DNA from 2 places in the Pseudoalteromonas sp. L21 genome. Region 1 is predicted to be linked to the other one. Evidence: predicted binding sites of a transcription regulator. Region 1 holds the regulator's gene; the other holds the start of a gene.
What was found. The regulator LexA, encoded in region 1, represses DNA repair genes until DNA is damaged. The targets are predictions, from matches to a motif close to TACTGTATNNNNATACAGTA.

Region 1 (4,216 bases):
GCGCTGTATTATCGTTACTATAAGTAGTCGACAGTGGCGCATAAAAAGTCCAACCGAATGCAGGGCCACCACCAGGCATAAGCAATGAAGCTAACAGGATTAAAAAGGCGAAAGGTAGAATCCAGAAACTCCAGTTATTCATCCTTGGCAAAGCCATATCAGGTGCACCAATCATCATTGGCACCATCCAGTTGGCCAATCCAGTAAAGGCAGGCATAACAGCCCCAAATACCATGATCAAACCATGTACTGTCGTCATTTGATTAAAAAAGTGTGGATCAACAAGTTGCAAACCCGGCTGGAAAAGCTCTGCGCGGATCACCATTGCCATCGCACCACCAATTAGAAACATGGTTAGTGAGAAAATGAGGTATAAACTACCAATATCTTTATGGTTTGTTGTATATAACCAACGCTTGAAACCCTTAGCAGGGTGATGGTCGTGATGCGCATGCTCAGTGGCTTGCTCATTAATAACGTTACTCATTAGTTCGCCTCCGCTGCTGCATCAATTGCTGCTTGAATTTGACTCGGCTGGATAACATCACCCGTATCATTGCCCCAAGCATTTCGTTTATACGTAATGACAGCTGCAAGCTGCTTAATTGAAAGCTGTTTATCGAATGCTTGCATTGCTGTACCAGGCTTGCCATGAAGCACAATATCAATGTGATCTTTAACATCACCTAGTACAATAGGGCTGCCTTTAAGCGCAGGAAATACGCCTGGTAGCCCCATACCTGTTGGCTGATGACATGCTGCACAGCTAGCCATGTAGACTTGCTCACCTAGTGTCATTAACTCTTCTTTCGCAAGTGTTTGATCAAGTAATGCAGCATCCGCTGCTGCCGCATTCGCTTTTTCTTGCTTGGCATCAGCTAACCAAGTTGCAAACTCATCTTCAGGTAATGCTTGAACCACAACAGGCATAAAGCCATGATCTTTACCACACAGCTCAGCACATTGACCCCGGTAAACACCAGGTTCGTTAATTCGTGTCCATGCTTCATTGATAAAGCCCGGATTTGCATCTTTTTTCACCGCAAAATCAGGAACCCACCAAGAGTGAATAACATCGTCAGAAGTCATCAAAAAGCGTACTTTTTTATTGATAGGAAGAACCAGCGGCTTGTCGACTTCAAGTAAGTAATTTGCTGTCTTTTCAGCTTGGTTATCTATTTGATCTTTTGGTGTCGACAAAATCGAGTAATAGGCAATATCTTCACCCATATATTCGTAATGCCATTTCCATTGAGAGCCCGTGACCTTAATGGTGATGTCCGCCTTAGAGGCATCCTCCATGGCGATTAAGGTTTTTGTGGCAGGCACAGCCATGGCAATTAAAATCACAAACGGAATGGCAGTCCAAAGAATTTCAACTTTTGTGCTTTCATGAAATTGGGCAGGCTTTGCCCTTTTTGATTTTCTATGATGTATTAAAGCCCAAAACATCACCGCAAAAACGATGACGCCGATTACACAACAGATAATAAATATCGTCATGTGTAACTCATAAACATTATTACTTATATCAGTTACCCCTTTACGCATATTAAATTGACTATTTGCCAATGCTAACTGCGGTAGAGACACTAATATAAGCCACAAGGCATAACGCATTTTACCCATGTGACAGCTCCTTTAAATGCTATTGCAAGACGCAAAGCGAAAAGGCGTACAGCTAGGTGCCCATTCGTATTTTTATTGTTAAGAGCAAACACGTACCAACACGACAGAAATCTGATACAAGCTCATCGTTTAACACCACAGCACATTATTTTGTGTCTTTTTAGTAAAACGGTGTTAACACAATGTATTAACCAATTAGTTAAAAAATGAACAATAAGCAAGTTTTTAATCTAAGAAATGTTTATTTTGGTGCAAAAATAACAACTATAATCAGAGCGTTATTTGTAAAAAAGGGGAAGAGCAAAAACTCAAAAAGAAAGGAAAACTGCGCTATACATGGACTCCCAGCAACGCTAAGGGGTCACAAATCGATGCTAAATAGGTAAAAAGCGGCGTCGCACCAAATTAAATCAGTTTGACGCACCATTTTGGAAACATCTTACTCAGTACAATACATCAAAACAAAAAACGAGCGTGACTGAGAACACTAAAGTTACTTAAGTATATTAGCGTTACATCCAATCAGCATTACGAATAACGCCAACTGCCAATCCTTCAATATTGAAAGATTCGTGTTCGAGATCAACTTCAATCGGTGCAAACTCGTCATTTTCTGCATGTAGGAGGACTTTTCGACCTGCTTTTTCTAAGCGTTTTACAGTCACATCTTCATCAACACGCGCAACGACAACTTGACCATTTTCAGCCACTTGTGTTCTGTGTACTGCCAGTAAATCACCATCCATAATGCCTATATCTTTCATACTCATGCCATTAACACGTAGTAAAAAATCTGCAGCGGGCTTAAACAAAGATGGATCAACCTGACAATGGCTCTCTACATGTTCCTGCGCTAAAATTGGCTCACCTGCGGCAACACGACCAATTAAAGGGAGTCCTAGTTGTTCTGGCTCATCTTCTTCAACTAACTGAATACCTCGACTCGCACCAGGCTTCATTTTTATCATGCCTTTTTTAGCCAGCGCTTTAAGATGTTCTTCAGCAGCATTGGCACTTTTAAAACCAAGCGTTTGAGCTATTTCGGCACGAGTTGGCGGCATGCCTGTATCTTTAATAAATACTTTAATGAGTTCTAATATTTGCGATTGGCGTTTCGTTAATGGGCGCATACAACTGGTTTTCCATACAGTACATTTAACTGTGAGTATATACAGTTATCTGAAAATCGCAAATTTAAATTAGCCACCTCATTTTGCTACAAAACTAACATTGAACAGCACAGTTATATGCAATAAGGTAGTAGCTTTAATTAGCTTGCTAAGGAAATACCATGAGCATTTGGCATCAGCCAATCACTTTGGAGCAATGCCAGCAATTTGCACAAGGCATTACAGGTGAAGGAACTTTAATGAAAACCATGGGCATTGAAATAACCGAAATTGGTGATGACTACCTAGTTGCCACCATGCCCGCTATACCAGCCCACCATAATCCAATGGGGATGGTACACGGAGGCGCAAATGTTGTGCTAGCTGAGACTGTGGCCAGTTATGCGGCAAATTTTGTTGTTGACTTCGAAAAGTTTTATTGTGTCGGCCAAGAGATAAATGCCAATCACCTCAAAGCATCACGCAAAGGCGTACTTACAGCAATTACACGCCCTATTCATCTAGGGAAAAGAACATCGGTTTGGGAAATTAAAATTAGTAATGCGGCAGGTGAACTGTGCTGCGTATCACGTATGACCGCAGCAGTGGTAGAACGAAGATAGCGAGCTTAGCTCTGAACCGGGTAGATGGTAATTTCGAGCCCTGCGCCAATGGCAGAAATACGTAATAAGGTATCTGCGTGCAGGGCTTGATTAAAACATTTTGGCGAGTCACCTGACTCAAAACCAATATCAAATGTTCGTTTTGAACACGAAAGCCACTGTTTCAATGCATTGCGTGAACATGACTCAATTAATTCGCATAATTGATTAATTGCTTTATCTGGCGTGCTAATGTCAGCTGTTGCTTCAATACGAGCAAGTTGACGATATTCATCTTTGTCATAATGTAAGACCATGGCGTTTTTCTTTAAATCAGCCACCAGTGCACTTATATCGTGTTTTGATTCAAGCTCCAAGTCTACATTTAAAAATTGAATTTCCGACATACCTTCGTTTTACCCTCTATTAATAGCGATTGGAACTTTAACGCAGTTTTGTCTATATACCAAATCTAGAATACAGTTAATGCGACATTATGCCGCATTGGCAGCCTAATTTAAGCTTTTACAATAGCGCCTATACAAAAATAACAAGTGGTTTTCTATGAATAAACGTATGTTCAAATATGCCCGCAAAGTGCATAAATGGTTAGGTTACTTGCTCGCCATACAAATCTTTTTTTGGCTGCTGGGTGGCTTGGTAATGAGCGCCATTCCACTTGAAAAAGTACATGGCAAACACTTAGCTAAACGCAGCCTCAGTAATCCATTTAAAGTACATGATTACATGGCATCAATTGATGCAATAACAACTCAGTTTGAGCAAATTAGTGATATAAAATACAGCCACTTACTCACAAAACCCACTATTGAAATTGCCACTTTAAACGGTACATTTACCTTTGATGGTATAACG
Region 2 (4,216 bases), on a different contig from region 1:
AAGTCGCTTCATCACCATCAATCTCAGGAAACACGTTATCTACACCATCTCTAAAGAGAAGCTCATAGCCTACAAGTTTCTTTTCTTTATCTAGAATTGGTTGGCGCGCAGCGTAAAAGTACATATTTGAAGCAAATCCACATCAGTTAAATCATTTTTCCCCGCAATATATTGCATTGCGTTTGAAATAGCATTAGTTAAAAGAGCTGAAACGGGGAAAGTTGTTTTATTATTTCATTTTAGATCCTAAGACTAGGATAAATCGTAATAGAATTCTATTACTTGCGTCTAAATAATAGAAAAATTGTTAGCAAAGTGTTTATTGCATCAAAGCCGTTACCCATCGGCTAGATTGGAGTTGGAGGGTAGAAGCATGATATAGTCGTGAGTGATATCGGTTTTTACCCCAATAATGTCTTAAAATTAAATGGCTTGCGAGTCATTATTCGGATTAAAAGCCAACATTAATCAATAATTGGAGGCTAATTTGGAAACAGGAATGATAATTTCGTTAGCATTGTACTTCATCGTAATGTTGGGGATTGGGCTTTATGCTTACAAACAATCAACAGATGATGTATCGGGATACATGCTAGGTGGTCGTAATCTATCACCAAGTGTCGCTGCGCTATCAGCAGGTGCATCAGATATGAGTGGTTGGTTACTGATGGGTCTGCCAGGTGCAATGTACTTGTTTGGTTTAAGTAAGGTATGGATCGCAATAGGTTTGGTACTTGGTGCTTGGGCAAACTATTTTCTCGTCGCACCACGTTTGCGCGTGTATACAGAGAAAGCGAATGATTCAATCACCATTCCAGACTATTTTGCAAATCGCTTCGATGATAATAAAAATGTTTTGCGCGTAATTTCAGCTATTGTTATTATCGTATTCTTCACTTTATACACCTCATCAGGAGTTGTTGCGGGTGGCAAGCTGTTCGAAAATTCATTCAATATGAGTTACGAGATGGGCTTGTATATCACAACGGGTGTGGTTGTTCTTTATACATTATTCGGTGGTTTTTTAGCAGTTAGTTTAACTGACTTCGTGCAAGGTTGTATCATGTTCGTGTCGCTGCTTGCAGTACCGATAGCGACCTATACTATGCTTGACCAGCCGTTTATGGATACGTTAGCAAATGCTCGCTATGACTTATTATTAAGCTCACCGAAAGAATCAGAAATTCATGCACTTAATATGATGGACTGGTTTGCAGGTGGCTCAACAATTGCCATCATCTCGGCAATGGCGTGGGGACTCGGTTATTTTGGTCAGCCACATATCATTGTACGCTTTATGTCTGTTCGCTCAGTGAAAGATATGCCTACTATGCGCCGTGTGGGTATGTCGTGGATGACATTATCGGCAATTGGTGCTGTGCTAACAGGTTTATTTGGTGCCGCTTATATGCTGGAAAACCAAATGCCGATTGATGACAAAGAAACGATTTTCTTAGTGCTGTCTGAGCTTATTTTCCATCCACTGATTGCTGGCTTCTTACTTGCTGCTATTCTTGCGGCGATTATGAGTACTATTTCGTCGCAGCTATTGGTGTGTTCAAGCTCACTGACAGAAGATTTCTATAAAATATATCTTAATCGCAGTGCGTCTCAGAAAGAGCTTGTTTTAGTCGGCCGAATTAGTGTTATTTTGGTTGCGTTGTTTGCTATCTACTTAGCTTATGACCGCGACAGTTCAATTCTTGACCTAGTTAGTAATGCATGGGCAGGTTTTGGTGCTGCATTTGGGCCACTTGTTTTATTCAGCCTTTACTGGAAACGTATGAACCTTCAGGGAGCTATAGCGGGTATGGTTGTGGGTGCTGCGACAGTTCTATTTTGGATTTATGCACCCGTTACGATTGATGGGCAAAAATTAAGTGCAATTATCTATGAGATAGTGCCTGGGTTTATTCTATCAAGTATTGCGATAGTCGCTGTGAGTTTAAGTACAGCAGAACCTAAAGAAGAAATTACTAAATTATTTGATGACGTTGAGGCATCACTGTAGTTTTTAATTAAACACTTTTAATTAAATACAAAAAGGGCAACATAGAGTTGCCCTTTTTATTGGATTTTTATTTTTAACCGGCTGCTTTTTCTTTTATATCTGCCACATTGTCGGTGGCTGATTTTGCTTTTTTAGGTTTTACAGGGGCCTCTTTAGCACCTTTCAAAACAGCCATAAATTGGTCTTTTTCTTTTGCCATCTCAAGTGCAAGAGATTCAATTTGTTGCTCACTAAGTGGTACGTCAACTTTCTCAAGCATCATTTCTAGTGATTCAGCAATGTCGAGCATTTTGTCATATGCGTCAGCTTCTTTTTTAGTAGTAAACGTCATTCGCTCGACTCCGTTTCTTTCTACAACATATTTAACAACAACAGCCATGATTTCTCCTGCATTTAAGCGTGGCATTTGTAGCGTAGCAACGCCACTTTGATTACTGTTTTTATATACAGTAATCGTTTGTGGCGGAATTTGCAAGTTTGATAAGTCTATTTTTTGTGGTGATTATTTGACATTGCGGTTGGTTTTAGGTTTATTTAATGATGTCACCATTATAGAAACGGTAGGGATGCAATAAGCGTTAGGTGACAATTAACTTAACTATCCATAATGGATATCACGGAGGAAAATATGAAACTATTATCAAGTCTCTTTCTATCAATAGGCTTAACTTTATTGCCCACTTTACCTATTAGCGCAGCTGAAGATAAAGGAGCTGAGCAAGTTAAACAGCAAAAGGTGAATATAAATAAAGCCAGTGTTGAGCAACTCACTTTGCTTCCTGGCGTGGGTGAGTCAAAAGCCAAAGCGATTATAGAACACCGAACTCAGCAGGGGCCTTTTAAATCATTAGAACAACTCAAAGATGTAAAAGGGATCGGTGAAAAGGTGTTCTCGCAGTTAGAAGGAAAAATTATTCTTTAAATAAGTAAGCAGGGCGGTTATTCGCCCTGTTTAAACTCTTTAATTGCTACTTGTAAATGAGGGAGCGCAAACATGTTTTCTATCGGTGTTGTTATGAGTGGATAGCTCAGACCAGCTAGTAGCAGCCAAGGCACAAGCGACCAGCCCTGAAAATAAGCTAAACCTAAAAACAGGGGCGCTAAAAAAACAAGTTTACATACCGATAAAATGATCTTCTGTATAGGACTTAAATGCGCAAGTGCAAGAGCAATAATTTGCTGACGTTGTCTTACTTTAAACTCTTTTAAAGCAGGAATTTGACTAGAAAAAAAATACAACATTACAACGACTTTTTAATTACTAAACGACTCGCTACAACAGCGATAAAAACAAGCGAATAGGCTGCAAAAATAACTTCCATCCACGCAGGCATACTCATTGACGCAAATTGCCAATCTATGTTTCCACAATCACCTGTTGCAGCAAAGAAGCTTGGGATCCATTCGTGTAGAGGCATGAAGCTTGGAAAGTTTGGTTCAAATGCACAGCTAAATGCAAACGGGTCTGTATTGTTTTGCATCGCGATGTGTTCTTTGGCAATAAAGTAGCCCCAAATTGAAGATATTCCCCAAGTGACAAATGCGATAAGTCTACATAGGGTACTTTGTGGGTTGATTGCGCCGACAATACCTGCGCCAAGAAGGCCAAGCATAGCAAAACGTTGGTAAATACACATTATGCAGGGCTCAAGTCCCATATTATATTGAAAGAACAGCGCTGTTATTTCAAACACAAATGCGGTTAAAGCGAGTAAAACCCAAGGTGTTCTTTTGCTTGCTAATTCAGCTAACCAATTCATGAAAAATCCAATTTTGAAGTGTTTTCAAGATTATGCTTAGGGAGTGCCTTGGGTGCAAGTGTCTGCGGTGAATATTCGTAACAAAAAAGGAGCTTGCTAGCTCCTTTTGGTGTTACGATTAGTTTTTACGTTAAACGCTGACAGCTTGTAAAGACTCGCTTTGGTAGCAGCCTAGAATACGAATATATTGGGTGTGCTCTTTCAGCTCTTCGAGTGCTTGCTTGACATGTAAATCATCTAGGTTAGCCTCTAAGTCTACATAAAAAACCTCTTCCCACGGGTTACCGGGTACAGGACGAGATTCAAGTTTTACAAGGTTTATTTGATGATGCTTAAATACCATTAACGCATCAGCTAATGAACCAGCTTGTTGCTTGGTTGCCATGATCAAGCTTGTTTTTGTTGGTATTTGTTTAGAAACCTGTAGTGGTTTACGTGCAACAAC

Region 2: the regulator LexA is predicted to act here: its motif matches at 2,444-2,463, upstream of L3V41_RS02015 (YebG family protein).

The regions. Positions count from the first base shown of each region.
Region 1 covers NZ_JAKKCV010000008.1:32,815-37,030, reverse strand. Annotated here, with positions in the region: gene ctaD (cytochrome c oxidase subunit I) at 1-487, opposite strand, end outside; gene coxB (cytochrome c oxidase subunit II) at 487-1,629, opposite strand; gene lexA (transcriptional repressor LexA) at 2,142-2,759, opposite strand; gene L3V41_RS18405 (hotdog fold thioesterase) at 2,921-3,361, shown strand; gene L3V41_RS18400 (hypothetical protein) at 3,367-3,747, opposite strand; gene L3V41_RS18395 (hypothetical protein) at 3,905-4,216, shown strand, end outside.
Region 2 covers NZ_JAKKCV010000001.1:433,826-438,041, reverse strand. Annotated here, with positions in the region: gene L3V41_RS02025 (HDOD domain-containing protein) at 1-124, opposite strand, end outside; gene putP (sodium/proline symporter PutP) at 500-2,011, shown strand; gene L3V41_RS02015 (YebG family protein) at 2,085-2,390, opposite strand; gene L3V41_RS02010 (helix-hairpin-helix domain-containing protein) at 2,640-2,933, shown strand; gene L3V41_RS02005 (DUF6170 family protein) at 2,951-3,253, opposite strand; gene dsbB (disulfide bond formation protein DsbB) at 3,253-3,771, opposite strand; gene L3V41_RS01995 (chorismate mutase) at 3,902-4,216, opposite strand, start outside.